3 regions of the Pseudomonas sp. FA117 genome follow, and region 1 is predicted to be linked to each of the others. Evidence: predicted binding sites of a transcription regulator. Region 1 holds the regulator's gene; each other region holds the start of a gene.
The links. The regulator sigma-54, encoded in region 1, starts transcription at its own class of promoters, with help from an activator protein. The targets are predictions, from matches to a motif close to ANTGGCATNNANNTTGCTNT.
Positions count from the first base shown of each region.

Region 2: the regulator sigma-54 is predicted to act here: its motif matches at 8,273-8,292, upstream of flgB (flagellar basal body rod protein FlgB).
Region 3: the regulator sigma-54 is predicted to act here: its motif matches at 4,113-4,132, upstream of nirB (nitrite reductase large subunit NirB).

Region 1 is NZ_CM170675.1:4,742,791-4,752,847, reverse strand. It holds gene AC1TXO_RS21975 (ZIP family metal transporter) at 8-901, shown strand; gene AC1TXO_RS21970 (HPr family phosphocarrier protein) at 941-1,213, opposite strand; gene rapZ (RNase adapter RapZ) at 1,234-2,088, opposite strand; gene ptsN (PTS IIA-like nitrogen regulatory protein PtsN) at 2,091-2,555, opposite strand; gene hpf (ribosome hibernation-promoting factor, HPF/YfiA family) at 2,568-2,876, opposite strand; gene AC1TXO_RS21950 (RNA polymerase factor sigma-54) at 2,956-4,449, opposite strand; gene lptB (LPS export ABC transporter ATP-binding protein) at 4,624-5,349, opposite strand; gene lptA (lipopolysaccharide transport periplasmic protein LptA) at 5,350-5,874, opposite strand; gene lptC (LPS export ABC transporter periplasmic protein LptC) at 5,861-6,433, opposite strand; gene AC1TXO_RS21930 (KdsC family phosphatase) at 6,442-6,966, opposite strand; gene AC1TXO_RS21925 (KpsF/GutQ family sugar-phosphate isomerase) at 6,967-7,941, opposite strand; gene AC1TXO_RS21920 (ATP-binding cassette domain-containing protein) at 8,188-8,997, shown strand; gene mlaE (lipid asymmetry maintenance ABC transporter permease subunit MlaE) at 8,997-9,794, shown strand; gene mlaD (outer membrane lipid asymmetry maintenance protein MlaD) at 9,794-10,057, shown strand, end outside.
Region 2 is NZ_CM170675.1:4,087,490-4,097,546, forward strand. It holds gene flgK (flagellar hook-associated protein FlgK) at 1-81, opposite strand, end outside; gene flgJ (flagellar assembly peptidoglycan hydrolase FlgJ) at 94-1,287, opposite strand; gene AC1TXO_RS18895 (flagellar basal body P-ring protein FlgI) at 1,299-2,408, opposite strand; gene flgH (flagellar basal body L-ring protein FlgH) at 2,421-3,116, opposite strand; gene flgG (flagellar basal-body rod protein FlgG) at 3,177-3,962, opposite strand; gene AC1TXO_RS18910 (flagellar basal body rod protein FlgF) at 4,011-4,751, opposite strand; gene AC1TXO_RS18915 (hypothetical protein) at 5,027-5,209, opposite strand; gene flgE (flagellar hook protein FlgE) at 5,282-6,640, opposite strand; gene flgD (flagellar hook assembly protein FlgD) at 6,671-7,357, opposite strand; gene flgC (flagellar basal body rod protein FlgC) at 7,374-7,817, opposite strand; gene flgB (flagellar basal body rod protein FlgB) at 7,820-8,227, opposite strand; gene AC1TXO_RS18940 (autotransporter family protein) at 8,569-10,057, shown strand, end outside.
Region 3 is NZ_CM170675.1:1,554,328-1,564,384, forward strand. It holds gene AC1TXO_RS07335 (bifunctional nitrate reductase/sulfite reductase flavoprotein subunit alpha) at 1-3,964, shown strand, start outside; gene nirB (nitrite reductase large subunit NirB) at 4,285-6,837, shown strand; gene nirD (nitrite reductase small subunit NirD) at 6,837-7,199, shown strand; gene AC1TXO_RS07350 (Imm42 family immunity protein) at 7,645-8,142, opposite strand; gene AC1TXO_RS07355 (hypothetical protein) at 8,204-8,659, opposite strand; gene AC1TXO_RS07360 (hypothetical protein) at 8,717-9,325, opposite strand; gene AC1TXO_RS07365 (hypothetical protein) at 9,481-9,918, opposite strand; gene AC1TXO_RS07370 (hypothetical protein) at 9,997-10,057, opposite strand, start outside.

The sequences.
Region 1 (10,057 bases):
ACCCGGTATGCGCTCGGAGGTGATGTCTGTCAGCAGTGTGCGCCTGTTCCGCCTGGCGCTTGGGACCTTGCTGTTGCTGGTCGGTACGGCGCTGCTGGTGGCACGGGGCATCGCCTGGCTGGACCTGGAACCACGCATGCTGCGTGCGCTCGAAGGCGGGGCCTTGTGTGCGCTGGGCACGGCGCTGGGCGCGGTACCGGTACTGGTGATTCGCAACATGCCGGTGGCGGTGGCCGATACCCTGCTCGGCTTTGGTGCTGGCGTGATGCTTGCGGCCACTGCGTTCTCGCTGATCATTCCAGGGCTGGATGCCGCGCAATCCATCGGTTTCAGCCCGTGGGGCGCCGGTAGCCTGGTCAGTGCGGGCCTGCTGGCCGGGGCGCTGTGCCTGTTCCTGGTGGATCTGAGGGTATCGAGGGTTTCTCCCGAGTCGCTGGTCAGGCAGGGCAACGAGCCGGTGATTGCGGCGCGGATCTGGTTGTTCGTCGCCGCGATCATTGCGCACAACATCCCTGAAGGCATGGCCGTTGGCGTCTCGGCCGGAGGAGGCATGCCCGATGCCGACAGCCTGGCCATGGGCATTGCCTTGCAGGATGTTCCCGAAGGCCTGGTGATCGCCTTGGTACTGGCGGGAGCGGGCATGCCACGCTTCAAGGCCTTTCTGATCGGGGCGGCATCCGGGCTGGTGGAGCCGGTGGCGGCAGTGCTCTGCGCCTGGTTGGTGAATGTCGCCGAACTGTTGCTGCCGCTGGGGTTGGCCTGCGCGGCGGGGGCGATGTTGCTGGTGGTGACCCAGGAGATCATTCCCGAGTCACGCAGCAATGGTAACCACCGCCTGGCGAGCCTCGGGCTGTGCATCGGCTTCTGCCTGATGATGGTGATGGATACCGCGATGTCCTGACTGTCCGTCAGCGTGGCAAGGCCGCGCTTGCCTGTCGGCTCATTCGCCTTCGTCGAAATAGTTGTTGATCAGCGCCACCAGGGCTTCGAGCGCAGCGTCGTCCTGCTCGCCCTCGGTGGACAGGTGCACCTGGGTACCTTTACCTGCGGCGAGCATCATCACTGCCATGATGCTCTTGCCGTCCACCAGCTTGTCGGGCGCACGGCCGACCCGCACCTGGCAGGGAAACTTCCCGGCCACGCCGACGAACTTGGCCGCCGCCCGGGCATGCAGGCCCAGCTTGTTGATGATGGTGATTTCGCGGGCGGGCATCGTGGGGTGGATCCTGTGGGTTAGAGGTCGCGGTGGCGGACCTGGACGTTTTTCAGGGTTTGCTGCAGCAACTGGCCGAGCCGTTCGGTGATGTAGACCGAGCGATGGTGCCCGCCGGTACAGCCGACGGCGATGGTGACATAGGCGCGGTTGCTGGCGGCAAAGCGCGGCAACCACTTGAGCAGGTAGCTGGAGATGTCCTGGAACATTTCCTCGACATCCGCCTGCGCTGCGAGGTAGTCGATCACCGGTTGTTCAAGGCCCGAGTGGTCGCGCAGTTCCGGCTTCCAGTAGGGGTTGGGCAGGCAGCGTACGTCGAACACCAGGTCGGCGTCCACCGGCATGCCGCGCTTGAAGCCGAAGGATTCGACCAGGAAAGCGGTGCCGGGCTCCGGCTGGTTCAGCAGACGCAGCTTGATCGAGTCACGCAGCTGGTAGAGATTCAGGCTCGTGGTGTCGATCTTCAGGTCGGCGAGGTCGGCAATGGGGCCGAGCAACTCGCTCTCGACCCGGATGGCCTCGGCCAGCGAGCGGTCGGCGTTGGTCAGCGGGTGACGTCGCCGGGTTTCGGAGAAGCGCTTGAGCAGTGTGTCCTCGTCGGCGTCCAGGTACAGCACATCGCATTGGATGTGCCGGGCGCGGGCGTCGGCCAGCAGTTCGGGGAAGCGCGACAGATGGCTGGGCAGGTTGCGCGCGTCGATGGACACGGCAACCTTCGGTTGCAGCAGTTCGGTGTTGATCAGCGCATTTTCCGCCAGCTGCGGCAGCAACCCGGCGGGCAGGTTGTCGATGCAGTAGTAGCCGTTGTCTTCCAGCACATCGAGCGCGGTGCTCTTGCCGGAGCCGGACCGGCCGCTGACGATGATCAGGCGCATGTTCAGTGCTCGTTCTGTGCGTCCAGGACTACCTGGTAGAGGGCTTCGCTGCTGTCGGCGGCACGCAGTCGATCACGGACTTCCTTGCGATCGAGCATGCTGGCGATCTGGCGCAGCAGTTCGAGGTGGGCGTCGGTGGCCGCTTCCGGGACCAGCAGCACGAACAGCAGGTCAACCGGGGCGCCGTCGATGGCGTCGTAGTCGATCGGGGCGTCCAGATGCAGCAGGGCGCTGACGGGGGCGGTACAGCCTTCCAGGCGGCAGTGGGGAATGGCGATGCCATTGCCGAAGCCGGTGGAGCCCAGTTTTTCGCGAGCGATGAGCTTTTCGAAGACGTCTTGCATCGCAAGCTCAGGTACTTGCTCGGCAATGAGGTTGGCGACCTTTTCCAGGGCGCGCTTCTTGCTGCCGCCCGGCACGTTCACGAGGGAACGGCCGGGGGTCAGGATGGTTTCAAGTCGGATCATGGATGAGGGGGATCAGCGGGCAGCTGCACCTTGCAGCAGGCTTTGCTGTTTTTCCTTGTGTTTTTTCAATTGGCGGTCGAGCTTGTCTGCCAGGGCGTCGATCGCTGCATACATGTCTTCGTGTTCCGCGTTGGCGACCACTTCGCCGCCGGGAATCTGCAGCGTGGCCTCGACCTTCTGCTGCAGCTTCTCGACCTTCAGGATGACCTGCACGTTGGTGATCTTGTCGAAGTGACCCTCCACGCGAGCGAGTTTCTCGAGTACGTACTCACGCAGCGGTTCGGTGACTTCTACATGGTGTCCACTGATGTTGACTTGCATACAGCTTCTCCTTTGTTGCCCGTGCATATAAGAGGCAGGTATTGCACCTGCCACTGAAACGCTGTGGCACATCCGGGGGCTACATCAGTCGCTTGCGTTCGCTCGACGGTGCGATGCCTAGCGATTCGCGGTATTTGGCGACGGTGCGACGGGCTACCTGGATGCCTTGTGCCTCCAGTAAACCAGCGATCTTGCTGTCACTCAATGGCTTTTTCTGATTTTCCGCGGCCACCAGTTTCTTGATGATCGCGCGAATCGCCGTGGACGAGCATTCGCCGCCTTCGGCGGTGCTCACGTGGCTCGAGAAAAAGTATTTCAATTCGTAGATGCCACGCGGGGTGTGCATGTATTTCTGCGTGGTGACCCGGGAGATGGTCGACTCGTGCATGCCCACCGCCTCGGCGATGTCATGCAGGACCAGCGGCTTCATGGCTTCGTCGCCGTGGTCGAGAAAGCCGCGCTGGTGCTCGACGATCTGTGTGGCGACCTTCATCAGCGTCTCGTTGCGGCTCTGCAGGCTCTTGATGAACCAGCGCGCCTCCTGCAACTGGTTGCGCATGAAGGTGTTGTCGGCGCTGGTGTCGGCGCGGCGCACGAAACCTGCGTACTGCGGATTGACCCGCAGGCGCGGCACCGCCTCCTGGTTCAGCTCGACCAGCCAACGGTCGCTGTCCTTGCGCACGATGACGTCGGGCACCACGTATTCAGGTTCGCTGGACTCGATCTGCGAGCCCGGGCGCGGGTTCAGGCTCTGGACCAGTTCGATGACCTGGCGCAGTTCGTCTTCCTTGAGCTTCATGCGCCGCATCAACTGGCTGTAGTCGCGGCTGCCGAGCAGGTCGATGTAGTCGGTGACCAGGCTTTGGGCCTCGGCCATCCACGGCACGCTGGCCGGCAGTTGGCGCAGTTGCAGCAGCAGGCACTCGCCCAGGTGGCGCGCACCGACGCCGGCGGGCTCGAACTGCTGGATACGGTGCAGTACCGCTTCGACCTCATCCAGTTCGATGTCCAGTTCCGGGTCGAAACCTGCGCAGATCTCTTCGAGGCTGTCTTCCAGGTAGCCCTGGTCGTTGATGCTGTCGATTAGCGTGACGGCGATCAGCCGGTCGGTGTCGGACATCGGTGCCAGGTTGAGCTGCCACAGCAGGTGACTCTGCAGGCTTTCGCCGACCGAGGTGCGGGTGGTGAAGTCCCACTCGTCGTCGTCATTGCTCGGCAGGCTGCTGGCGCTGGTCTGGTAGATGTCTTCCCAGGCCGTGTCGACCGGCAGTTCGTTGGGGATGCGCTCGCTCCATTCGCCTTCTTCGAGGGTTTCCGTGCTGGCGGTGGTTTCCTGGAAGCTGCTGTCCTGGGATTCGGTGGCAGGCTTGCTTTCGCCGTTCTCGGCCATCGGATCGCTGTTGTCGAAGTCGTCGCCGTCTTCCTGGCGTTCGAGCATCGGATTGGATTCCAGCGCTTCCTGGATTTCCTGCTGGAGGTCCAGGGTCGAGAGCTGGAGCAGACGGATGGCCTGTTGCAACTGCGGGGTCATCGTCAGTTGCTGGCCCATTTTTAGGACGAGCGATGGTTTCATGGCTGGGGCTTAATACCTTGTTCGCCGGCGCGCATGCGCCATCCACTACAGGGCGCCGGAGCGCCAAATCTTAAGCAAGTTATATGCCTGAAATTGTAGCGTTTGCCTAGAGCACTGTAACACTTAAGCCCCTTTCGGCAGGCTTTTCCAATGCTCCAGGCAGGTCCCCGGTCGTCAGAGTCGGAACTCGTGGCCCAGGTAGACTTCCTTGACCAGCTGGTTGGCCAGGATGGTCTCGGCATCGCCTTCGGCGATCAGTTGACCATCGTTGACGATGTAGGCGGTCTCACAGATGTCGAGGGTCTCGCGCACGTTGTGGTCGGTGATCAGTACACCGATGCCCTTGGCCTTGAGGTGGTGGATGATCTGCTTGATGTCGCCGACCGAGATCGGGTCGACACCGGCGAAGGGTTCGTCCAGCAGGATGAACTTCGGCGAGGTGGCGAGGGCGCGGGCGATTTCCACGCGGCGGCGCTCACCACCGGACAGGCTCATGCCGAGGTTGTCGCGGATATGGCTGATGTGGAATTCCTGCAGCAGGCTTTCCAGTTCCTTGCGCCGCCCGTCGCGGTCGAGATCCTTGCGGGTCTCGAGAATGGCCATGATGTTGTCGGCCACCGACAGCTTGCGGAAGATCGAGGCTTCCTGCGGCAGGTAGCCGATGCCGGCCTGGGCACGGCCGTGCATGGGCTGGTGGCTGACATCATGGCTGTCGATGAGCACGCGGCCCTGATCGGCCTGCACCAGCCCCACGATCATGTAGAAGCAGGTGGTCTTGCCGGCGCCGTTGGGGCCGAGCAGGCCGACGATCTGGCCGCTGTCGATCGACAGGCTGACGTCGCGTACGACCTGGCGGCCCTTGTAGCTCTTGGCCAGGTGCTGGGCTTTGAGGGTTGCCATTTACTCGGCCTTTTTCTTCGGTTGGATCACCATGTCGATACGCTGACGAGGTGCAGTCACGTTGCCACCACGACCGGCGGTAGCCACCTGGGTCTTGGTGTTGTAGACGATCTTCTCGCCTTCGGTGGTGTTGCCTTCGTTCTCGACCTTGGCGCGGTCGGTGAGGATGACGATATCCTTCTGCGCCTGGTACTGGATGGTGACGGCCCAGCCTTTCATCTTGTCGGGCTTGGCGGCACTCTGCTGCTGCTCGAAGTAGGCCAGGTTGCCCACCGAGGTCACCACGTCGATGTCGCCGGAGGCGGCACGGGTCATGGTCACGGTGTTGCCTTTGATCATCATCGAGCCCTGGGTGATGATCACATCGCCGGTGTAGGTGGCAACGCCCTGCTTGTCGTCCAGGTGCGCGTTGTCCGCCTGGATGCGGATCGGCTGGTCACGGTCGTTCGGCAGGGCCAAGGCGCTCGCGCTTCCCAGTGCTGCGCTCAGGCTGAGCAAAAGGGGGAGGGTTTTAACGAGCCTCATACTGTCCTCTTACGTTGGACAGCAGGTCCATCCTGCCGTCTTCCAAATACGCTTTCATTCCTACGCCCGTAGTCGTGCCACCGGCGCCGTCGATTCTAACGGCTTGATCGGTCTGCGCATATTGCTTCTGCGGGAACACCGTCATGCGCGAGCTGGTGATGAGGGTGTCGCGCTGTTTTTCGTCGGTGCGGGCGATCCGCACATTGTCGATCAGTTCGACCTCGGTACCGTCCGGGTTGACCTCGGCGCGCACGCTCTGCACATGCCAGGGGAACGCGGTGCCGCGGTAGATGTGCATGTCGGGCGTGGTCACCAGGGTGACCTCGCTGGCCTTGAGGTGCTCGACCTTGTCGGCGGTCATTTCGTACTGCAGTCGGCCGTCCGGCAGGAACTGCACGCTGTGGGCATTGATCGCATAGTAGTCGATGGCGCTCTCGTCGACCTGCGCCACGGGCTTGTCGAGGAAGCTTTCGGGGCTGATGTTCCAGTAGCCGACGGCCACCAGCAGTGCGGCGATGACAGCCAGCAGCACGGCATTTCGAAGTTTCTTGCTGAGCATGGCGAGGCCTACAGGTAATGGGCGTTGGCAGCGTCCAGGGTACCCTGGGCCTGCATGATCAGTTCACAGAACTCGCGGGCTGCGCCTTCGCCGCCGCGGGCCTGGGTGACGCCGTGGGCGTGCTGGCGCACGAATGCCGCCGCGTTGGCCACCGCCATGCCCAGGCCGACCCTGCGGATCACCGGCAGGTCGGGCAGGTCGTCGCCCAGGTAGGCGACCTGCTCGTGGCTCAGGCCCAGTTCGGCGAGCAGGCCGTCGAGCACCACGAGCTTGTCCTCGCGCCCCTGGAACAGGTGCGGGATGCCCAGGTTGCGGGCCCGGCGCTCGACCACCGGGGTCTTGCGCCCGCTGATGATCGCCGTGGTCACGCCCGAGGCCATGAGCATCTTGATGCCGTGGCCGTCGAGGGTGTTGAAGGTCTTGAATTCGCTGCCGTCTTCGAGGAAGTACAGGCGGCCGTCGGTCAGCACGCCGTCGACGTCGAACACGGCCAGCTTGATGGCCTTGGCGCGTTGCAGCAGGTCGTGGGTCATTTACATCACTCCGGCACGCAGCAGGTCGTGCATGTTCAGGGCGCCGGTCGGGCGGTCCTGGTCGTCGACCACCACCAGCGCGCTGATCTTGTGGTCTTCCATGATCTTGAGGGCTTCGGCGGCGAGCATTTCGGCGCGCGCGGTCTTGCCATGGACGGTCATCACCTCGTCGATGAGGGTCTTGTGCACATCGATGTTGCGGTCGAGGCTGCGGCGCAGGTCGCCGTCGGTGAAGACTCCGGCCAGGCGGCCATCCTGTTCCATGACCACGGTCATGCCAAGGCCCTTGCGCGACATTTCCAGCAATGCATCCTTGAGCAGCGTGCCACGCGTTACCTGGGGCAGTTCGTCGCCGGTGTGCATGACGTTCTCGACCTTCAGCAGCAGGCGTCGGCCCAGTGCACCGCCAGGGTGCGAGAAGGCGAAGTCCTCGGCGGTGAAGCCGCGCGCCTCGAGCAGTGCGATGGCCAGGGCATCGCCCAGGACCAGCGCCGCAGTGGTGGACGAGGTGGGCGCCAGGTTCAGCGGGCAGGCTTCCTGGGCGACACTGGCGTCCAGGTTGACCTCGGCGGCCTGTGCCAGGGGCGAATCCGGTTTGCCGGTAAGGCTGATCATCTGGATGCCCAGGCGCTTGATCAGCGGCAGCAGGGTGACGATCTCGGCGGTGCTGCCGGAGTTGGACAGGGCGAGAATGACGTCGTCACGGGTGATCATGCCCATGTCGCCATGGCTGGCCTCGGCCGGGTGCACGAAGAACGAGGGGGTTCCGGTGCTGGCGAGGGTGGCGGCGATCTTGTTGCCGATATGGCCGGACTTGCCCATGCCGACCACCACGACCCGCCCCTTGCTGGCCAGGATCAGCTCGCAGGCCTTGACGAAATTGTCGTCGATACGGGCCCGCAGGCCCTCTACGGCCTCGAGTTCCAGGCGCAGGGTGCGCTGGGCGGATTGGATCAGCTCGCTGGATTGGCTCATGTCGAAAAAGCAATGCCTGATGAAAAGGCGCCGATTATAGCGACAATGTGTGAAACCCTCACCTTCGAGTTGTCGTAGGAAGTTGCAATATTAGCTGTCCGGTGCCTGAACGACACCGGGAAATGGCCTTGGGGACGCCTTTGCGCGGTGCTATAGTTCGCCGCTATTCGCTCCGCCAGGGACGCGTGTGCCTTCATGATGAGGGCAGGCGTCCATGTAGGCGAGGCTGCATTGCAAGGAGTCCAGATGAGTTCGGATAGCGCCTACGCGGTCGAGTTGAAGGGGGTAACCTTCAAACGCGGTTCGCGCAGCATTTTCAGCGATGTCGACATCCGCATCCCGCGAGGCAAGGTCACCGGCATCATGGGGCCTTCCGGGTGCGGCAAGACAACTCTGCTGCGCCTGATGGGCGCGCAGTTGCGCCCCTCCGCCGGCGAAGTCTGGGTCGGCGGGCAGAACCTGCCGGCACTGTCGCGCAGCGACCTGTTCGATGCCCGCAAGCAGATGGGCGTGCTGTTCCAGAGCGGCGCACTGTTCACCGACCTGGACGTCTTCGAGAACGTGGCCTTTCCGCTGCGCGTACACACGCAGCTGTCCGATGAGATGATCCGCGACATCGTCCTGATGAAGCTGCAGGCCGTCGGCCTGCGCGGTGCCATCGACCTGATGCCGGACGAGCTGTCCGGCGGCATGAAGCGCCGCGTCGCGCTGGCCCGGGCAATCGCGCTGGACCCGCAGATCCTCATGTACGACGAGCCTTTCGTTGGCCAGGACCCGATCGCCATGGGCGTGCTGGTCCGGCTGATCCGCCTGCTCAACGACGCGCTGGGCATCACCAGCATCGTGGTTTCCCACGATCTGGCCGAAACCGCAAGCATCGCCGACTACATCTATGTTGTCGGCGATGGCCAGGTACTGGGGCAGGGGACGCCGGATGAACTGATGGGCTCGGACAACCCGCGCATCCGCCAGTTCATGAAGGGCGACCCGGACGGCCCGGTGCCATTCCACTTTCCTGCGCCAGACTACCGCGCCGACCTGCTGGGAGCGCGTTGATGCGCAGAAAATCCATACTCGAACGCATTCGCCTGTTCGGTCGCGCCGCCATCGATGTGCTGGCCGTACTTGGGCGCTCGTCGCTGTTCCTGTTCCATGCCCTGGCCGGGCGTGGCGGCATCGGTGGCGGCTTCCAACTGCTGACCCGGCAGCTCTACTCGGTGGGCGTGCTGTCGCTGGCGATCATCGTGGTCTCGGGGATGTTCATCGGCATGGTGCTGGCCCTGCAGGGCTACAGCATCCTCACCAAATACGGTTCCGAGCAGGCCGTCGGACAGATGGTCGCCCTGACCCTGCTGCGCGAGCTGGGTCCGGTGGTGACTGCATTGCTGTTCGCCGGGCGTGCCGGTTCGGCGCTGACCGCCGAGATCGGCAACATGAAATCGACCGAGCAGCTCTCGAGCCTCGAGATGATCGGTGTCGACCCGCTCAAGTACATCGTCGCCCCACGCCTGTGGGCTGGTTTCATCTCGCTGCCGCTGCTGGCGCTGATCTTCAGCGTGGTCGGCATCTGGGGTGGCTCGTGGGTGGCCGTGGACTGGCTGGGGGTCTACGAGGGCTCGTTCTGGGCCAACATGCAGAACAGCGTCTCTTTCAGCGACGACGTGATCAACGGGCTGGTCAAGAGCCTGGTGTTTGCCTTCGTCGTCACCTGGATCGCCGTATTCCAGGGCTATGACTGCGAACCCACCTCAGAGGGGATCAGTCGTGCCACCACCAGGACCGTGGTCTACGCCTCGTTGGCAGTCCTGGGTCTGGACTTTATTCTGACCGCCTTGATGTTTGGAGATTTCTGATGCAAAACCGCACCCTGGAAATCGGTGTCGGCCTGTTCCTCCTGGCCGGGATCCTGGCGCTGTTGCTCCTGGCCCTGCGTGTCAGCGGATTGTCGGCCAGCCCGAGCAGCGACACCTATAAAGTTTATGCGTACTTCGACAATATCGCCGGTTTGACTGTCAGAGCTAAAGTGACCATGGCCGGTGTGACCATCGGCAAGGTCACGGCCATCGATCTGGACCGCGACTCCTACACCGGTCGGGTCACGCTGCAGTTGGACAAG
Region 2 (10,057 bases), 660 kb from region 1:
GGAAATGTTGTTGCCCAGGGTGTACATCCCCGACTGCGCGGCGCCCAGCCCCGACATGCCAATATTGATCAAGCTCGCCATGATTCGATGCCCTTAAAGTTGCGTGGTGGTCCCGAGCATTGCGTAGCTCGTGTCCGACTTCATCTGCCTTGCGATCTGCGAGATCTTGCTGGCGTAGTTCGGGTCGGTGGCATACCCGGCCTTCTGCAGCTCTCGCACAAACTGTTCCGGGTTATCGGCCGACTTCACTGCATCTTGATAGCGCGCGTTGTTCTGCAGCAGGCTCACCAGGTCGTGGAAACTGTCCTGGTAGGAGTCGTAGGAACGGAACGCTGCGGTCTCCTTGACGAACTGGCCGTTGCGGAATTCGCTGGTGATCGCCCTCGCCTCGCCGCCCTGCCAGCTACCGGTGGCCTTGATGCCGAACAGGTTGTGGCTGCTGCTGCCATCGGTGTTGCGCATGACCGATTTGCCCCAGCCGGTTTCCAGGGCAGCCTGGGCCACCAGGTAGCGCGGATCGATACCGATGCGCTTGGCGGCCTGCTCGGCCATCGGCAGCATGGTGGCGACGAATTCGTCGCTGTCGGCGAAGGCTTTCTTCGGTGCCAGCGGTGGCTGGGCCACGGCACGCCCGAGAATCTGCATGCCGCGCCCTGGGGCGGCGAAGGCCTGGGCCGGCTCCCAGTCACCGGTGGCCACGCCACCAGGCGGGATGTCGCCGCGGCCCGGCAGCGCCGAGGTGTTGGTCGCCGCCGGATTGGCGGCCGAGGGCACGATGCCGGCGAGCAGGCGGTCGGTGAGCTTGCCGGGCAGCGCCAGGCGCCGCGAATTGAGCGCGGCAACGTCGTTGCGCGTTGCGGTCGATTCGGCGACGTGGGTTGGAGTAACCACCTTGGTGCCCCACAGCGCCGGCGCATTGCCGTCGATACGTGGGAACGGGCTGGTGTTCGGGCGCGCGGCCTTGTTCTTGGAAAGCTGGCGCACCAGTACATCCTGCAGGCCGATGCCGCCGCCTTCACGCGACATGCTCACTGCCAGCTGCTGGTCGTACATGTCGCGGTACTGCTTGACCGTCTCGGTGTTCATCGGGTCGTCGGCAGCCAGCACATCGCCGGCCTTGCGCGACGCCTTGAGCATCTCGCCGATGAACAGCGACTCGAACTCCTGGGCCACCTTGCGGATGTTGGCCTCGCTGTCGCGATCTCCGTGCTTGAGCGAGCTCAGACGGTTGAGGTCGGTGTAGGCGCCGCTGTCGGCGCTGCTCGAGACCAGGCTCTTGGGATTCATCGCCAGCGTCCTCAGATCACGATCAGGTCGGCCTGCAAGGCGCCGGCCTGTTTCAGGGCTTCGAGGATCGCCATCAGGTCGCCCGGTGCCGCGCCGACCTGGTTCACCGCGCGGACGATCTCATCCAGCGTGGTGCCCGGGCCGAACTTGAACATCGGCTTGGCTTCCTGTTGCGCATTGACCCGCGAACGCGGCACCACGGCGGTCTGGCCGTTGGAGAACGGCCCCGGCTGGCTGACGATCGGGTCTTCGGTGATGGTCACGGTCAGGCTGCCGTGGGTGACGGCGGCCGGCGACACCTTGACGTTCTGGCCAATGACGATGGTACCGGTACGCGAGTTGATGATGACCTTGGCCACGGCCTGGCCCGGATCGATTTCCAGGTTCTCGAGGATCGACAGGTAATCGACCCGCTGGCTCGGGTCCATCGGCGCGGTCACCCGCACCGAACCGCCATCCAGCGCCTGGGCGACACCCGGACCCAGCAGCTCGTTGACCTTGTCGACGATGCGCTTGGCGGTGGTGAAGTCGGGACGGTTGAGGTTCAGGGTCAGGCTGTTGCCCTGGTTGAAACCGCTCGGCACTGCGCGTTCGACCGAGGCACCACCCGGAATGCGACCGGCCGATGGTACGTTGACGGTGATCTTCGAGCCGTCACGGCCTTCGGCGTCGAAGCCGCCGACCACCAGGTTGCCCTGGGCGATGGCATAGACGTTGCCATCGATCCCCTTGAGCGGGGTCATCAGCAGGCTGCCGCCGCGCAGGCTCTTGGAGTTGCCGATCGACGACACGGTGATGTCGATCACCTGGCCGGGCTTGGCAAAGGCTGGCAGGTCGGCATGCACCGACACCGCCGCAACGTTCTTCAACTGCACGTTGCCCGATCCTGGCGGCACCTTGATGCCGAACTGCGACAGCATGTTGTTGAAGGTCTGCAGGGTGAACGGGGTCTGGGTGGTCTGGTCACCGGTGCCGTTGAGCCCCACCACCAGGCCGTAGCCGATCAACTGGTTGGCGCGCACGCCGGAAATGCTGGCGATATCCTTCAGGCGCTCGGCATGTGCGCCGAATGCGAAGGACAGGAGCAGGGTCGCGGCAATCAACTGCCTGGCGTTGAACATGGTCATCCGTACTCAGAAGGGCCAAAGCGGGCTCAGGAAGAAGCGGTCCAGCCACCCGGGCTGGCTGGCATCGGCAAAGGAGCCGGTACCCGAATAGGTGATGCGCGCGTCGGCCACCCGGGTGGACGGCACGGTGTTGTCGGTGGCGATGTCGTCGGCGCGGATCAGGCCGGCGATGCGCACCAGCTCCTCGCCGGTGTTGAGGGTCATCCACTTCTCGCCGCGCACGGCGATGATGCCGTTGGGCAGCACCTCGGCCACGGTCACGGTGATCGAGCCGGTCAGGGTATTGCCCTGGCTGGCCTGGCTGGCGCCCTTGGTGGCGCGCTCGCCCTTGTAGCCAGCGTTCAGCGACAGGTCGCCACCACCGAACGGGTTGTTGGTGTTGGGCGTGGCGCCGAACAGCGAGGTCAGACCGATGTTGGCGTTGCTGTCCTTCTGGATCTGCGAGCCGGCGTTCTTGCTCGCCGAGGTGCGTTCGTTGAGGGTGATGGTGATGATGTCACCGACGCGGAACGCCTTGCGATCGCCATACATGTCCTGCTCGAAACCGGCCTGGTAGATCGAACCGTTGTTGGCCGCCGACGGCAGGGGCGTGCGCGGCAGCACGGGCGCATAGTACGGGTCGTTGGGCTTTGCCGCCGGGGCAACGCAACCGGCCAGCACTACAGCCGCTCCCAGGGCGACGACGGACAACAGACGATTCATGACGCTTACCTCACGGTGTAACAGGCGCTGCGACAGCGGCCGGGTAGCTAGAGCCAGGGCTTACAGTTGCTGGGTGACGAACGAGAGCATCTGGTCGGCGGTGGAGATGACCTTGGAGTTCATCTCGTAGGCGCGCTGGGTGGTGATCATGTTCACCAGCTCTTCGACGGTGCTGACGTTGGAGTTTTCCAGGGTCTGCTGCAGGGTGGTGCCGAAGCCGTTCAGGCCCGGGGTGCCGATCTGCGGCGCGCCGCTGGCAGCGGTCTCGAAGAACAGGTTGTTGCCGATCGCCTGCAGGCCGGCCGGGTTGATGAAGTCGGCGGTCTGGATGTTGCCGATGATCTGCGCCGCAGCGTTGCCGGCGGTGGTGATCGACACGGTGCCGTCCTGGCCGACGGTGAAGGTCTGGGCCTCCGGCGGCACGACGATGGCAGGTTCCAGGGCGAAGCCGTTGGCGGTGACGATCTGGCCATCGGAGTTCAGGTGGAAGGTACCGTCGCGGGTGTAGGAAACGGTGCCATCAGGCTGCAGCACCTGGAAGAAGCCACGGCCGTTGACCGCCAGGTCCAGCGGGTTCTCGGTGGTCTGCAGGCTGCCGGTCTGGAAGTTCTTCTGGGTGCCGACGATGCGCACACCAGTACCCACCTGCAGACCCGAGGGCAGTTCGCTGTCCTGGGTCGACTGGGCACCAGGCTGACGCTTGGTCTGGTACAGCAGGTCCTGGAACTCGGCGCGATCGCGCTTGAAGCCGGTGGTCGAGACGTTGGCCAGGTTGTTGGAGATGACCGTCAGGTTGGTGTCCTGGGCGGACAGGCCGGTTTTAGCGACCCAGAGAGCCGGAAGCATTTAATGTTCTCCTCGTGCGCCTGTTTTACGGCACCCGTTCAAAGGTAATTAGCTGATTTGCAAAACCCGAGCCATGGCTTCGTCGCCCTGCTCGGCAGTCTTCATCATCTTGACGTGCAGCTCGAACTGGCGGGACAGGGTCAGCACCGAGGTCATCTCTTCGACGGCGTTGACGTTGCTGCCCTCGAGGAAGCCCGACACCACCCGGACGTTGACGTCCGCATCGGCCGGCTGGCCGTTGTTGGTGTGGATCAGGCCATCGAGACCCTTGCTGATGTTCTTGATGTCGGGGTTGACCAGCTTGATGCGGTCGACCTCGGCCATCACGCGCGGGTCTTCACCCATGGCGCGGATGCTGATGGTGCCGTCGTCGCCAACCTCGACCTTCTGCTCTGGCGGAATGGCGATCGGACCGCCGTTGCCGATCACCGGCATGCCGTTGCCGGCACGCAGCACGCCGAGGGCGTCGATGTTCAGGCTGCCGGTGCGTACATAGGCTTCGCTGCCGTCGGGGGCCTGCACGGCGATGAAGCCGTTGCCGCTGACCGCCACGTCCAGCTCGCGACCGGTCTCGATCATCGGGCCTGCGGTGAAGTCGGTGGCCGGGCGTTCGCTCATGGCGAAGGCACGCGCCGGAAAGCTGTCGCCGAACACCGGCATCGAACGCGCCTGCTCCAGGTCACGCTGAAAACCGGTGGTGGAAACGTTCGCCAGGTTGTTGGCATGGGCCTTCTGGGCCACCGCGTTCTGGGCGGCGCCGGTCATGGCCACGTAAAGCATCTTGTCCACAGTCATCCTCCGCTGCACTGGCGATCGATTACCGCTCACCGTTGCTATGCAGGCTATAAAGCAAGTTCCGAACCAACTTTTTCAAGGACAGGAAAAAGCCCGTGGATACGGGCTATTACGGGTTTTTGCCAAGGGCGGAACGTCGGTTATCCGGCGCTGCATTGCCGCTCGCGGCAAAGGGGTGCCAAAGTTCAGCAACAGTGGTGTCGTGGCCGCGAAGCAGACACTGCCGCCTTCAAGCCCTTGGCAGGGTCTGCATGAAACGCCTTGAGAGCCTAATCCCGGCACCCACCATTGTTGTAAGGCCCGGCAAAGCGCTTCCAGCCCTCCCCCGGCGACCATTGCGAGCACACCAGTCGCCCATCCACCTGGCTTTCCCAGCGCCACCAGGAGGCCGTACCGGCCTGGGCCTGGAGCAGGCACAGCGCCGTCAGCAGTGCGACAGCCAGTTTTCTCATGATGCCTCCGACAAAAACGACGAACCCCTTCACGGGAAAGGGGCTCGTCCAGACACACTCAACCCGCGACCATCAGGTCATCTGGATGATGGTCTGCATGATGGTGCTTTCGGTAGAGATGGTCTTGGCGTTGGCCTGGTAGTTGCTCTGCGCCTTGATCAGCTCGACCAGCTCCTGGGTCAGGTTGACGTTGGACGCCTCCAGCGAGTTGGACTCGACCGAGCCCAGGGTGCCGGTCTTCGGCGCGTCGATACCCGGGATACCCGAGGAGAAGGTCTCCTTCCAGCGGGTGCCGCCGATCTGCTGCAGGCCCTGGTCGTTGGCGAAGCTGGCGATGGCCACCTGGCCGATGGCGCGCGACTGCTGGTTGCTGAAGCTGGCGAACATCACGCCAGTGGAGTCGATCGACAGGCTCGACAGGATGCCGGTGGCATAGCCGTCCTGGTTCTGCGACATGCGCGCGGTCTCGGTGTTGTACGAGGTGGTGCTGTTCATGGCCAGGCGCATGCCGTCGGCATTGCCGGTCGAACCGTTGGCCGCCCAGTTGCCGGCGGCATCCTTGGCAGCCGGGATCCAGCCCTTGAGGCTGAAGGTGTTGTTGGTCACGCTCCAGGAAGCCGCCGGCACCGTGGTGTTGTCGGTGGCCATGGCCTTGATGCTGCCATCGGAGTTGAAGGTCATGGTGCCGGTCAGCGGCGTGGTGCTGCCCGGATTCAACGGGTTGCGACCGTCGACCAGGGTGTACATGGTCCACTCGTTGGTGCCGGTCTTGCGGTAGAACTGCTCCATGGTGTGCTCATTGCCCTGGCTGTCGTACACCTTGGTCGGGAAGGACTTGGTGTAGGTCGACTGGTCGGCCGGGTCGAACGGCTTGTTCGGCACCATCACCGGCGGGGTCGCGCCGTTGGACACTTCCAGCGGGATGGTGTCGGCGGAGGAGTTCAGGTTGATGCCCTGGTCGATCAGGGTGGTGGCTTTCGGGGCCAGCGCCGAGGTATCGATCTTCAGGTTGGTGAGGATGCCCTTCTGGATCTTGCCACTGCTGTCGGCGGCGTAGCCCTGCAGGTTCAGGCCATCGGAGGTCACCACGTTGTTGTCCTTGTCGGTGCGGAAGGCACCGGCACGGGTGTAGGTCAGCGAGCCGTTGTCGGAGAGGACGAAATAGCCCTGACCCTGGATACCCATGTCCAGCACGTTGCCGGTGTTGTTCACGTCACCCTGGGTGAACTGCTGCGACACGGCCGCCAGGCGCACACCGTTGCCCACCTGGTTCTGACCGACGCCCAGGCGGTTGGCACCGGCATAGACGTCGGCGAACTCGGCACGCGAGGACTTGAAGCCGGTGGTGTTGACGTTGGCGATGTTGTTGCCGGTGACGTCCAGTTGCTTGTTGGCTGCGTAGAGACCGCTAAGGCCGATATTGAAAGACATGCGTTGCTCCTTCTGCCGAACAGTCCGGCCTTAGATTCCGATGGTTTGTACTTTGGAGATGCCGACCTTGCCGATACCCGCCAGGTTGAGCATCATCTCGCCGCCGGTACCGCCGACGGTGACACTGGTGACGGTGGCCGGCAGCAGCGTGTACATCTCCTGGGCCTTGCCATCGACGGTGGTGGTCGCGGTGAAGGTGTAGTTGCCCGCAGCGACTTTCTCGCCCTTGTCGTTGGTGCCGTCCCAGATGAAGTCGGCTGTGCCCTTCTTCTGCTCGCCCAGCTGGAGGGTCTTGACGACGTTGCCGTCCTTGTCCTTGATCGTGATCTTGCCGCTCTCGATGTTCTGCGGCACCACGACCTGGCCGTTGAAGCTCTTGCTCGGATCGACCAGGGCCTTGTCGTTCTGCACGATCACCGAGCGACCGACCAGCGACGAAGCCTGCAGCGCCTGGGACGAACCCAATGCACCGGTAATGGCATTGACCGACTGGTTGAGGGTCTGGATGCCTTCCAGGCTGCTGAACTGCGCCAGCTGGGCGACGAACTCGCCGTTGTCCTGCGGGTCGAGCGGGTTCTGGTGCTGCATCTGGGTGACCAGCAACTGCAGGAACGCATCCTTGCCCAGCGCGTTCTTGTCGGTCGGCTCGCTGGTGGGCTTCTTGGTGCCGTTGCTCACACCGGAATTGGCGAGCACATCATTAACATTGACTGCCATGCTTTGCGCTCCTCAATCACTGACCCAGGGTCAGCACCTTCTGCATCATGGTCTTGGCGGTGTTCATCAGCTCGGCGTTGGTCTGGAACGCACGGCTGGCGGAGATCATGTCAGCCATCTCCTCGACCACGTTGACGTTCGGGTAGTAGACGTAGCCGTCCTTGTTCGCCGCCGGGTGATTGGGCTCGTAGCGGGCTTCCAGATTGCTCTGGTCCTCGATGATGCCCTTGACCTGCACGCCCTGCCCGGCCTGGCCCTGGTCGTCGAACAGCGACTGGCCGGCACCGTTCTGGGCCTGCTCGAAGGTGGTGGCGAACACCGGATGGCGCGCACGATAGGTCTGGTCGATGCTCGACGAGACGGTCTCGGCGTTGGCGATGTTCGAGGCGACGGTGTTCAGGCGCGTGTTCTGCGCACTCATGCCGCTACCGGCGATATTGAAGACACTGGCAAGGGACATGGTCACTCTCCGCGCAGGGCCGATACCAGCCCTTTGAATTTACTGTTGAGCAAGGTGAAGCTGGCCTGGAAGTCGATGGCGTTCTGCGCGTAGTTCGACTGCTCGATCTGGGCATCAACGGTGTTCTGGTCGATCGACGGCTGCATCGGCGTGCGGTACTTGAGGCTGTCGTCGCCCATGGCCAGGCCTTCGGCCTCGATGTGATGGCCGTTGGTGCGGGTCAGCGAGATACGCCCGTTGCTTTGTTTGTCTGCCTCGGCGGCAAGCACCGAGGAAAAGTCCATGTCACGCGCCTTGTAGTTGGGCGTGTCGGCGTTGGCGATGTTGTTGGCCAGCACCTCGGCGCGCTGGGCGCGAAAGCCCAGTGCCTGTTCATGGATGCCGAGGGCCTTGTCGAAGCTGATGCTCATGTCGGGGAACCTTCGAAGGTTGACCAGCGTTGCGTTGCTCAAGCTTTAGCAAGGGCTGTGCCAACACCCGCAAGCCCAGCAATACCGGGCATCGGCTACATAACGAAACGGCGCCCATGCCAGAAAAGCGGCAAAGTGCTTCCGCCTGATGACGGGGGAGCGGCAATTGCCGAGCGGCAAAAGCGGCAATCCAAAAAATTGACGTCAACGCGATAGTGTTATTTTGCCACTATCCGGCGTAGGATTCGCACCCGCGCAGAGATGTGGCATGAAGCCACGGTTTACGGTTTCAGGGTCAGCATGGATGCGCACCGTCCTCATCGCCTTCCAAGGAAGAAACCGTGCCCTCGCTGAACTACCGCAAGACCCTGCTTGCCCTGGCCATCGCTGCCAGCGCCCTGCCCGCCCACGGCCAGACCGTCCAGCTGACCGATGCAGGCTTCAGCTCCAGCCACCAGAACTACGCAAATGGGCTCGAGTTCGGCGGCAGCTTCACCAATATCTCCCGCAGCGCGATCGTGCTCGACGACGCCAAGGTACAGGGCGGCCTGACCTTCAACAGCCCGATCAACGACAACGACCGCACCACCGTTGACATGGTCAATCGCAGCGATGCCCTTACCCTGCGCAACAGCCAGGTGACCGGCGACCTGGTGAACCAGGCGTTCGTCAGGAGCACCAGCCTCGATGGCAATGCGCTGAAAATCAGCAATACCACCGTCGATGGCAGCCTGGTCAACCAGGGCACGCTGCAGGCCGGCACCGGTATCGGCATCGTGAACCGACGAGAGGCCTACGGCATCAACCTGGCCAGCGCCCCCGGCCGATCGACGCTGATCAAGGGTGACCTGGTCAATGCCCAGGACGCCAAGGTCCGCGCCTATGGCTACAACGCGATCACCCTCAACCTGGCCGGTGCCACCGTGCAGGGCAAGATCATCAACCGCGGCGCCATCGAAAGCAGCGGCCCCAACGCCATCAGCGTCAACGCCACTTCGCGCGGCGGCGCCGCCGGCATGCCAACCCGCCTGGACAGCATCGGAAACTACGGCAACATCGTCGCCAGCGATACCAACAGCCAGGCCATCGCGCTCGACGGTGCAACCCTGACCACCAACCTCGGAAGACACATCGACAACCGTGGCTCGATCTACGCCATGAGCGGCACCGGCATTCGCATCGGCGATGTAGCGTTCGACGCCCCCGGCCAGCAACCTGGTTATCGCGACCACGGCGACCTGAACATCTTCAACAGCGGCACCATCATGGCCCAGGTCGCCATCGACGCCAGCCACAGCAATCGGCCGGTCGAGCTCATCCTGCGCGAGGGCAGCCAGATCACCGGCATGCTCGACGGATTGAGCAACATCGAGGTCGAGGGCAACAGCGAGTTCCAGTCCCATTATCTGCCCCACACCACCCCGGACATCCGCCTCAAGCCCGACGGCTGGATCGACGTCGGCTACCTGGGCGATGATACCCGCGCAACCCTGTCACTGACCGCAACCCGCACCGTGATCGACGGCAACCTGTCGATCGCCGGCAACTCGGCGCTGGGCCTGGAACTGTCCAGCGAAACCGACCCGAGCGTGGCGGTACTCAAGGTCAGCGGCACCAGCAGGTTCGAGCAAGGCTCACGCATCGCCCTGCACGCCGACGAGGAGGACTTCCAGCCGTCCGGCTCGCGCTACCTGCTGGTCGAAGCCGGCCAGGTGCAACTGGTCGATACCGCCGGCCACAGCCTGGACCCCAACGGTATCCAGGTCACCAGCACCTCGGCACTGTTGCGCGTGCAGAGCAGCGCGGTGGAAGACAACAAGGTCTACGCAC
Region 3 (10,057 bases), 2.7 Mb from region 1:
CGTGGCGCAGGGCAAGGTCACCAAGGTCAGTGGTGACAAGCAGCACCCGAGCAACTTCGGGCGCCTGTGCACCAAGGGCCTGACTGCGCACCTGCCGTTGACGGCTGCCGGGCGCATGGAGCACGCCTTCGTGCGTCAGCAGCGCAGCCAGCAGCCGGTGCGCACGGGCATGGACGAGGCCATCGTGCAGTCGGCAGCGCGCCTGCGGGCGATCATCGATGAGCACGGCCCGGATGCGGTGGCGCTGTATGTGTCCGGGCAGATGTCGCTGGAGGCCCAGTACCTGGCCAACAAGCTGGCCAAGGGTTTCATCCGTACCCGCCACATCGAGTCCAACTCGCGGTTGTGCATGGCCAGTGCCGGCAGCGGCTACAAGCAGTCGCTGGGCGCCGATGGCCCGCCGGGCAGCTACCAGGATTTCGAGCGCGCCGAGGTGTTCTTCGTCATTGGCGCGAACATGGCCGACTGTCACCCGATCCTGTTCCTGCGCCTGCTCGACCGGGTCAAGGCCGGGGCCCGGCTGATCGTCGTCGACCCACGGCGCAGTGCCACGGCCGACAAGGCCGACCTGTTCCTGCAGGTGCGTCCGGGCAGCGACCTGGCCCTGCTCAACGGCTTGCTCTACCTGCTGCACGAGAATGGCCATACAGACGCCGATTTCATCGCCCGGCACACCGAGGGCTGGGACGACATGCCAGCGTTTCTCGCCGATTACCCTCCCGAGCGGGTCGCGGCCCTGACCGGTCTTGCCGAGGCCGATATCCGCCAGGCGGCTGCCTGGATCGGCGGTGCGTCGGAGTGGATGAGCTGCTGGACCATGGGCCTGAACCAGAGCATCCACGGCACCTGGCACAGCAACGCGTTGTGCAACCTGCACCTGGCCACCGGCGCGATCTGCCGCCCCGGCAGCGGGCCGTTCTCGCTGACCGGCCAGCCCAACGCCATGGGGGGGCGTGAGATGGGCTACATGGGCCCGGGCCTGCCGGGCCAGCGCTCGGCGCAGGTGACTGACGACCGTGCCTTCGTCGAGCAGCAATGGCGCCTGGCGCCGGGAACCCTGCGCAGCGAAGGCGGCGAGGGCACGGTGGCGCTGTTCGAGCAGATGAAGCGCGGCGAGGTGAAGGCCTGCTGGATCATCTGCAGCAACCCGGTGGCCAGCGTCGCCAACCGCCAGCAGGTGATCGACGGCCTCGCCAAGGCAGACCTGGTGATCGCCCAGGACGCCTTCCTCGACACCGAGACCAACCGCCATGCCGACATCCTCCTGCCCGCCGCGCTGTGGGCCGAAGGCGAGGGCGTGATGATCAACAGCGAGCGCAACCTGACCCTGATGCCGCGTGCGGTTGCAGCACCCGGCGAAAGCCTGGAGGATTGGCGCATCATCGCCCGTATCGCCTGTGCCATGGGCTATGCCGAGGCCTTCAGCTACGCCGATGCCGAGGCGGTGTACGACGAGATCCGCCACTTCTGGAACCCCGCCACCGGCTATGACCTGCGCGGCATCGGCTATGCCGAGCTGCGCGACAAGCCGCGCCAGTGGCCGTGCGCGCCGGGTCGCAGCGACGACCGCAGCCCGCTGCGCTACCTCAACGACGGCAGCAGCCAGGCGCTGCTGCACGACGCCCAGGGCCAGCGACCCGCGCTGGCCTTTCCCACGGCCAGCGGCAAGGCGCGCTTCTTCGCCCGGCCCTGGCTGGCGCCGGCCGAGTTGCCCGACGCGGATTATCCGCTGGTGCTCAACACGGGTCGTGTGCAGCACCAGTGGCACACCCTGACCAAGACCGGCAAGGTGCCGAGCCTGAACAAGCTCGAGCCCGGCCCCTTCGTCGAGATCCACCCTGAAGACGCCCGGCGCCTGGGCATCGCCGACAAGGACCAAGTGGCGATCCACTCGCGCCGTGGCCAGGCCGTGCTGCCTGCGCGCATCAGCGAGCGGGTGCTGGTCGGCAACTGCTTCGCCCCCTTTCACTGGAACGACCTGTATGGCGAGCAACTGGCGATCAACGCCGTGACCTGCGATGCGGTCGATCCGACCTCCCTGCAACCTGCCTTCAAGCATTGCGCCGTGAGCCTGGAGCGGGTGGCGGGCGAGCGTATCGACGCGCTCGAACTGCCCGGCGCGATGCCAACGGAGCCTGCTGCCATGCCCACCGATACCCTGTCTCGCCTGCTGGGTCTGGATCGCCTGCCCGCACCCGTCCTGGCCGACGAGGAACGTCACTACCTGCAGGGCTTTCTGCTCGGCCTGGCGCAGGCGCGTGTCGAGGGCGTGCCCAGCCTGCCGTCCAGTGCACCGCTGGCGCCTGCACGACGGCTGTTCGTCGATGGCCTGATCGCCGGACTGTTCGCCCAGCCTGCGGCCGTGGCCACTGCGCCGAGCGAGACGGCCCGGCACCGGGTGCTGTGGGCTTCGCAGACTGGCAATGGCGAGGCGCTTGCCGAGCGATGTGCCGGGCACCTGCGCGAGGCGGGGCTGGCCGTCGAGCTGAGTTGCATGGACGCGGTCGACCCCGCTCAGTTGCACGGGGCTGCCAGCGTACTGCTGATCGCCAGCACCTTTGGTGACGGCGATGCGCCTGACTGCGCTTCGGCGTTCTGGCAGGCGCTGCAGGGCGCACAGGGCGATCAGTGGTCGGCGTTGCCGTTCGCGGTGCTGGCCCTGGGCGATTCGAGCTACGACCAGTTCTGCGGCTTCGGCCGCAAGCTCGACCAGCGCCTGGCGGAACTTGGCGCACGGCGCCTGCTCGAGCGGGTCGACTGCGAAGCGGATTTCGACCTGCCGTTCACCGCGTGGCTGCAGGCCTTGTTGCCGTTGCTCGGTTCGGCGAGCAGCGAACCTGTGCTGTCCGTGCCTGCGGGCACGGTCGGCAAACTGCAGCCCTGCCTGGCACCGATCATCGAGAATCGCGTGCTGAATGCCCCCGGTGCCACCAAGGAAACGCGCCAGGTGGTGTTCGACCTGCAGGGCACCGGGCTGGTCTACGAGGCGGGCGATGCGCTGGGCGTGTGGCCGCACAATTGCCCGGCGCTGGTGGAGGAAACGCTCGCGCTGATGGGCCTCGACGGGCAGACCCGGGTGCAGTTGCCCGACCTGCCGGCCATGCCGCTGGCCGAAGCTATGCGGCGGCACTTGGAGATTGCCCGGGTCACTGCGCAGCAACTGCAGGTGTTCAGTCAGGCGGCCGGTGCCGGCGAGTTGCGCAGGTTGCTGCAACCCGAGCACAAGGCGCAGCTCAAGGCGTGGTTGTGGGGGCGGCAGTTGGCCGATGTGCTGGATGCCTTCCCCCAGCAACTGGCGCTCACGCAATGGCTGACGCTGCTCAAGCCCTTGCAGCCACGGCTGTACTCGATCAGCTCCAGCCCGAAGGCGCACCCGCAGCAGGTGCACCTGACCGTTTCCACGGTGCGTCACGGCCGGCGCAAGGGGGTGAGTTCGAGTTTTCTCGCCGACCGCGCCGAGGGCCTGGACGTGGCGATCTTTACGCAGGTCGCACGGCACTTCCGCTTGCCCGAGGATGACGCCACGCCAGTGATCATGGTTGGGCCCGGCACCGGCATCGCACCGTTTCGTGCCTTCCTCGAAGAACGCGAAGCGCGTGCTGCCAAGGGTGACAACTGGCTGTTCTTCGGTGAGCAGCACGCCGCTTTGGATTTCTACTACCGCGAGCAGCTGCAGGCCTGGCAGGCCAGTGGTCACTTGCGTCTGAGCACCGCGTTCTCGCGCGACCAGGCCGAGAAGCTCTATGTCCAGCAGCGCATGCTCGAAGAGGGCGCCGAGCTGTGGCGCTGGTTGGAGGCGGGGGCTTATGTCTATGTCTGCGGCGATGCGCAGCGCATGGCCAGGGATGTCGATACCGCGCTGCGCCAGGTGGTGGCCGAGCACGGGCAGATGAGCGCCGAGGCAGCAGCTGATTATGTCGAGGGGTTGGGCAAGAGCAAGCGCTATCGGCGCGATGTGTACTGAGTGCACCGGGATGGGGAGGGCTGCACCGGCTTGAGGCGGTGCAGCGTACGGCGCCATCGCGGGACCAGCGCGCTGCCACAGGTTGCGCAACGCTGCAGACCCTGCAGCGGCAGGCCTGTGCGGCGATGGCTGCGGCAGCGACTGCAACCTTGGCACGCTCCCTGCTTTGCAGGATGTACAACACAGCCCCATTGATCAACGGCGATCGACAGGGGCCTCACACTGATGAGTACAGGCAAAGGCGCCTGGAGCTTCGGCTCCAGGCGCCTTTTTTTGTCTTGGCTGCGGGTCACCCCGCACACCGTGATCGAGGATCGGCGATGAAGGCAACAGCGAACGACGGACAACGAGAGCGACTGGTCATCGTCGGCAACGGCATGGTCGGTCATCACCTGGTCGAGCAACTGATCGAGCGCGGCGCGCTGGCGCGCTTCGAGGTGCGGGTCTTCGGCGAAGAGCGCCAGCGCGCCTACGACCGCGTGCACCTGTCGGAATACTTCGCCGACAGCAGCGCCGAGACGCTGGCCCTGTGCGAGCCTGGCTACCATGCTCAGCACGGCGTGCACCTGCATCTGCACGAAGCCGTGCTGGAGATCGACCGGGGGCTGGGCGAGGTCGTCACCGCCCAGGGCCGCTACGGTTATGACCAGCTGGTGCTGGCCACCGGCTCCTACCCGTTCGTGCCACCTATCGAGGGCTCCAGCGGTACCGCCTGCCTGGTCTACCGCACCCTCGACGATCTCGACGCTATCCGTGCCTCGGCGGCAGGGGCACGGCGTGGCGTGGTGGTTGGCGGTGGGCTGCTGGGGCTGGAGGCAGCCAATGCCCTCAAGTCGCTGGGCCTGGAAGCCCATGTGGTGGAGTTCGCGCCACGGCTGATGCCGGTGCAGCTCGATCAGGAAGGCGGCGCGGCCTTGCGTGCGCAGATCGAGGCCTTGGGAGTCGGCGTGCACCTGTCCCGCGCCACCCAGTCGATCGATGCGGGAGAAGCGTATCGCCACCGCATGAATTTCGACGGCGGCGAGACCTTGGAAACCGACCTGATCGTGTTCTCTGCCGGTATTCGCCCGCGTGATGCGCTGGGGCGTGCGTGCGAGTTGCAGATTGCTCCGCGTGGCGGCGTGGTCATCGATGGCCAATGCCGCTCCAGCGATCCTCGGATCTTCGCCATCGGCGAATGCGCCTCATGGAACGGCAGTGTGTTCGGCCTGGTCGCGCCCGGCTACAGCATGGCGCGCAACCTCGCTGCGCTGCTGGTCGGTGAGGCCAGCGCCGAGTTCGCCGGTGCCGACATGTCGACCAAGCTCAAGCTGCTGGGCGTGGATGTCGGCTCGATCGGCGATGCCCATGGTGCGACCCCCGGAGCGCGCAGCTACCGCTACATCGACGAAGCCAACGCCTGCTACCGGCGCCTGGTGATCGACGCCAGCGGCAAGCGGGTGATCGGCGCGGTACTGGTCGGCGACAACAGCTACTACGACACCCTGCTGCAGCACGTGCAGAACGGCATTGCCCTGCCAGCGGATCCGGCTGCGCTGATCCTCCCGCAAAGCGGCGGGGCACCCACGCTCGGTGCCGATGCACTGCCCGCCAGCGCGACCATCTGTTCGTGCCACAACGTCAGCAAGGGTGCGATCTGCGCAGCGATCGACAGCGGCTGCGCGGACCTTGCCGCAGTCAAGGGCTGCACCAAGGCGGCCAGCGGTTGCGGCGGCTGCGCGGCGCTGCTCAAGCAGGTGTTCGAGCACGAACTGACCGCCCGTGGCGTGACGGTCGACAAGAGCCTGTGCGAGCACTTCGCCTACACCCGCCAGGAGCTCTATGCGCTGGTGCGGGTCGAGGGCATCCGCAGCTTCGACGAATTGCTCGAGCGTCACGGCAAGGGCCACGTCGGTTGCGACATCTGCAAGCCGACCGTGGGTTCGATCCTCGCCTCGTGCTGGAACCAACCGATCATGGACCCTTCGCTGGTGCCGCTGCAGGACACCAACGACACCTTCATGGCCAACATGCAGAAGAACGGCACCTACTCGGTGGTGCCGCGCATTCCCGGTGGCGAGATCACCCCGGACAAGCTGATCGTCATTGGCGAGGTGGCGAAGAAATACGACCTCTACACCAAGATCACCGGCGGTCAGCGCATCGACCTGTTCGGCGCGCAGTTGCACGAGCTGCCGCTGATCTGGGGCGAGCTGATCGAGGCAGGCTTCGAAACCGGTCACGCCTACGGCAAGTCGACGCGCACGGTGAAATCCTGTGTCGGCAGCACCTGGTGCCGCTATGGCGTGCAGGACAGCGTGGCCATGGCCTTGCGCATCGAAGACCGCTACAAGGGCCTGCGTTCGCCGCACAAGCTCAAGTTCGCGGTATCCGGCTGCACCCGCGAGTGTGCCGAGGCGCAGAGCAAGGACATCGGCGTGATCGCCACCGAGAAGGGCTGGAACCTCTATGTCTGCGGCAACGGTGGCATGCGTCCACGCCACGCCGAGCTGTTCGCCACCGACCTGGATGACGACACCCTGGTGCGCATCATCGACCGCGTGCTGATGTTCTACATCCGCACCGCCGACAAACTGCAGCGCACCTCGGTGTGGCGCGAAAGCCTCGAAGGCGGGCTGGACTACCTCAAGGCGGTGATCCTCGACGACAGCCTGCACCTTGCCGATGAGCTGGAGGCGCAGATGCAGCATGTGGTCGACCGTTATGAATGCGAGTGGGCCAACGCCCTGAAAGACCCGGAGAAGCTCAAGCGCTTCCGCACCTTCGTCAACGACCAGCGTCCGGACCCGGACGTGCATTTCGTGCGCGAGCGCGAACAGCGCCGGCCTGCGGCACCCTTGCACCTGATTCCCACTGTCGAGGAGATCGTCTGATGAGCCTGTCCAATGCTGCTGTAGCGCAACACGATAACTGGCTGGCGGTATGCCGCGCCGATGACCTGGTCGCCGATTCCGGCGTGGTGGTGTGGCTGGAGGGCGAGCAGGTCGCGCTGTTCTACCTGCCCGGTCAGGTGCAAACGCTGTACGCCGTAGACAACCGCGACCCGCGTTCGGGGGCCAATGTCATCGGCCGGGGGCTGGTCGGCAGCCTGCAGGGCGAGTTGGTGGTGGCGGCACCTTTGTACAAGCAGCATTTCAGCTTGCGCGATGGGCGTTGTCTGGAGGATGCAGGGCAGCGGTTGCGGGTGTGGCCGGTGAGGATGGAACGGGGGCAGGTCGAGATTCGCTTTTCCTAGCAGGTAGGGCTCCTGCCTGGCCTGTGCAGTACCTGTGGGAGCGGCGGTTCGCCGCTGCGACTTGCCCCGCGAACACCGGCAAAGCCGGTGCCATGCACCGCGGTGTTTGCTTCGCGGGTAAACCCGCTCCCACAGGTTGGATCAACAGTCCTGCCACGTTACCTTCAGCTCTTTGGTATCGATGCAGAGTGTTCGATTGAGTGCTCCGGACACGACATCGCAGAAAATTTCGTCCTCGGTAATCGAAAGAGATTGCAACCCGGTGGCGTAGGTGAATGCAAGAAGCCGGTCGTCCAGATACAGAGAGGTCGAAACAGTGCCGTCCAGTGAGTAGACCAACTCCAACCGGAGGGGCCCTGCGCAGAACCTGCAGTTCCATTGTGCGTACTCTGGATCGTAATCTGCGACTAGCCCGAGTGCCTCGAGCAAGGTGGTTTCGAAAGAATTAATCATGATTTTTTGGGAGTCTGAAAAAACTTGCCACATCATTCAGTGTGTTTTTTACGTACCCAGGAGGTAGGAAAATTTCTCGTACCACGTCATCGTCATGAGCTCTCCAAATGACCCGGTCCGTTGTTTCAAGCATGAGCAGGACCACGACATCGCCATCAAGGCAGGGTGTCAGGTTCAGCGATAAGAACAGCGCACCAATTTTGGTAGAAACAATCCAGTTTTGGGAGTGCTCGTACCCTTGCTCAACCTGGGAAAGCACGGTTGATTTTTCCAGGTTTCTCAGGGAGTCAGCGTAATCGAGATCATAATTATCGAATTTGACATTGATCATGTTCAAGAAGGTGTCGATCTGTGTGATCTCTTCTTTTGCACCGATCAGGTGACTGTCTAAAGATAGGTTTACGGTCATCCAGCCTGACTTGAAGCTTGGTGCAAAAGCTGAACAACAGATTGAGAATGACTCTCTGTTTCCTGCGCTATAGTAGCTCATGCTGCTGGCCTTTTTTTCGCATCGATGAATGGACAGAGAGGGTGCGAACCATCACCATGAGTCAAATACCTTTTGATGGCAGAGCCGACCTGACGATGTGCATTTCGATGGCGTGCTCATCGTCGCTCAGCGATATGATGAAATCCGGATCAGTGAAGGCCAATTGAACATTGTAGGTTTTGTCGAGTCTGAATAAACTCCCTAGAAACGCACCAAAATCGTACCCGTGAAAATTTAGGCCGATTCTATTTTCGAAGAAAATCCAGCATTCAAATTCTTTGTTTATGTTCGAGGCATCAGTTAAGGCTGATATGAATTCATTTTCTTTCGTCGGGTGAGGCAGTAAGCATCCATCTGCCTTCTCAGCGAGAGCGTGCATGTAATTGATCGTTTCTCTATGCCAAGAGAAATCTTCTGGTTGTAAATGTTTAAGTTTATAAGACTGAATTCCAAGAAGGTATGAAGCATACTTTTGTGCTCTCAGGGTCAGCAGTTTGTTACTCAGGGTGTGATCCATTTTTATGTGCGTGCGTTCTTGAATGGTTGCAGGTATTTGTTGTTTTTTTTTGCTAGTTCAAGAATTTTGCGTTTTTATTTTTTTTAGCATGCTGTACTTCTTGGGGTATTCGCGCTCAAAGGTGTTCACGGAGCATTCGTCAAGTTTTTCTTCTTCGTATGCCCAGGAGATCAAATATTCCTGCAGGTGCCTGCTCAAGTTTAAATTTGCGGGCGTGAGGTTTGAAAGTGATAAGCTGTTGGGCTCGGCTTGTCTTATCAAGTGGCGTGCACTAAGTTTGGCAATCATCTCGGTATCGGTGTCTGAGATGTTTGCTAGAGCACCCATGTCTTCGCATTGCGCAAAATCTGAAACGTATGAAAGTGCTACGAGTTCATTTGAAACCCATTGGCTGATCAGAGTGGTGCGCAATGGTTTTTGTGCTATTAATTTCAATAGCATAACTAACGTTTCAGATGAGTCTATAAGAAATACTAGTGTATGATTAATTAAGTAGTTTGCGCTGGCGTTGAGTTCGGTGCCCACCGGTCGGCTGGCTTGGGCCGAAAGTGCAAAGGTCAGGATTTCTGAAAAGAATTGTTTATTGTGCCAGAGGCTGTTGACCGCGTCGCGCTCACGGTACAGTGATAGGAGTGTTTTCTGAACATCTCTACTGGTATTTTTCACAATGAACACCCTCCTTTAATGCCTCTGGCGCCTGGTTTGAATGGCCGTCCACCTACAATTCCACTACCTACCTTGCGCAGGTGCAGCTTTAAAGGCATCTGCCATGCACACTCTGACAAATCCGCTTCCGCTGCGATGTCTTTCTGCATGGGAAATTACTCAAGAGCGTATCGATAGCTGCCGGCGATGATCTCGACGTAGCTGTCGTACCCCGCGACGATGTAATGCTTCAATGAAAGAAAGTTGGCGGGATCATAGAGCGAATTCTTTTCTGCCAACAGCGCTGATTCGACGACCTCATAGAATTTTGGGTCAGGATGAAGCCCGGTCTCTCGCCAGGTTTCTAAATCATCGCCTTGGCTGCCCAGAATGGCGTAATTTCGATGCTCACGTTCAAAAAAGTTAAGTGTGATACAGCGTATCTCAGCGACACGCTCAAAAACGAGCGTCGCCATGGCGTAGGTATCCTTCTCGATGTGTTCGAGTCGCTGAGCCTCAACCTGTATCAATGCGGCACCCGTCTCGTCGTAATTTGCGTTGAGCTGTGTAGTGTTGATGACAAAATCAACTTTCTGAGGGACGAGCTTTATCATAAATTACGCCCTGCAAAGTCGAAGGACTCAATGATGCGGATTGTCATAAGTTTCAAAGTGTTAATTTTTGTACGATGTTCACAAGGGGTAATCTTCCACGCTCGATGTGTCGATGAAGTCCTCCAGCGTCAGATTTTTT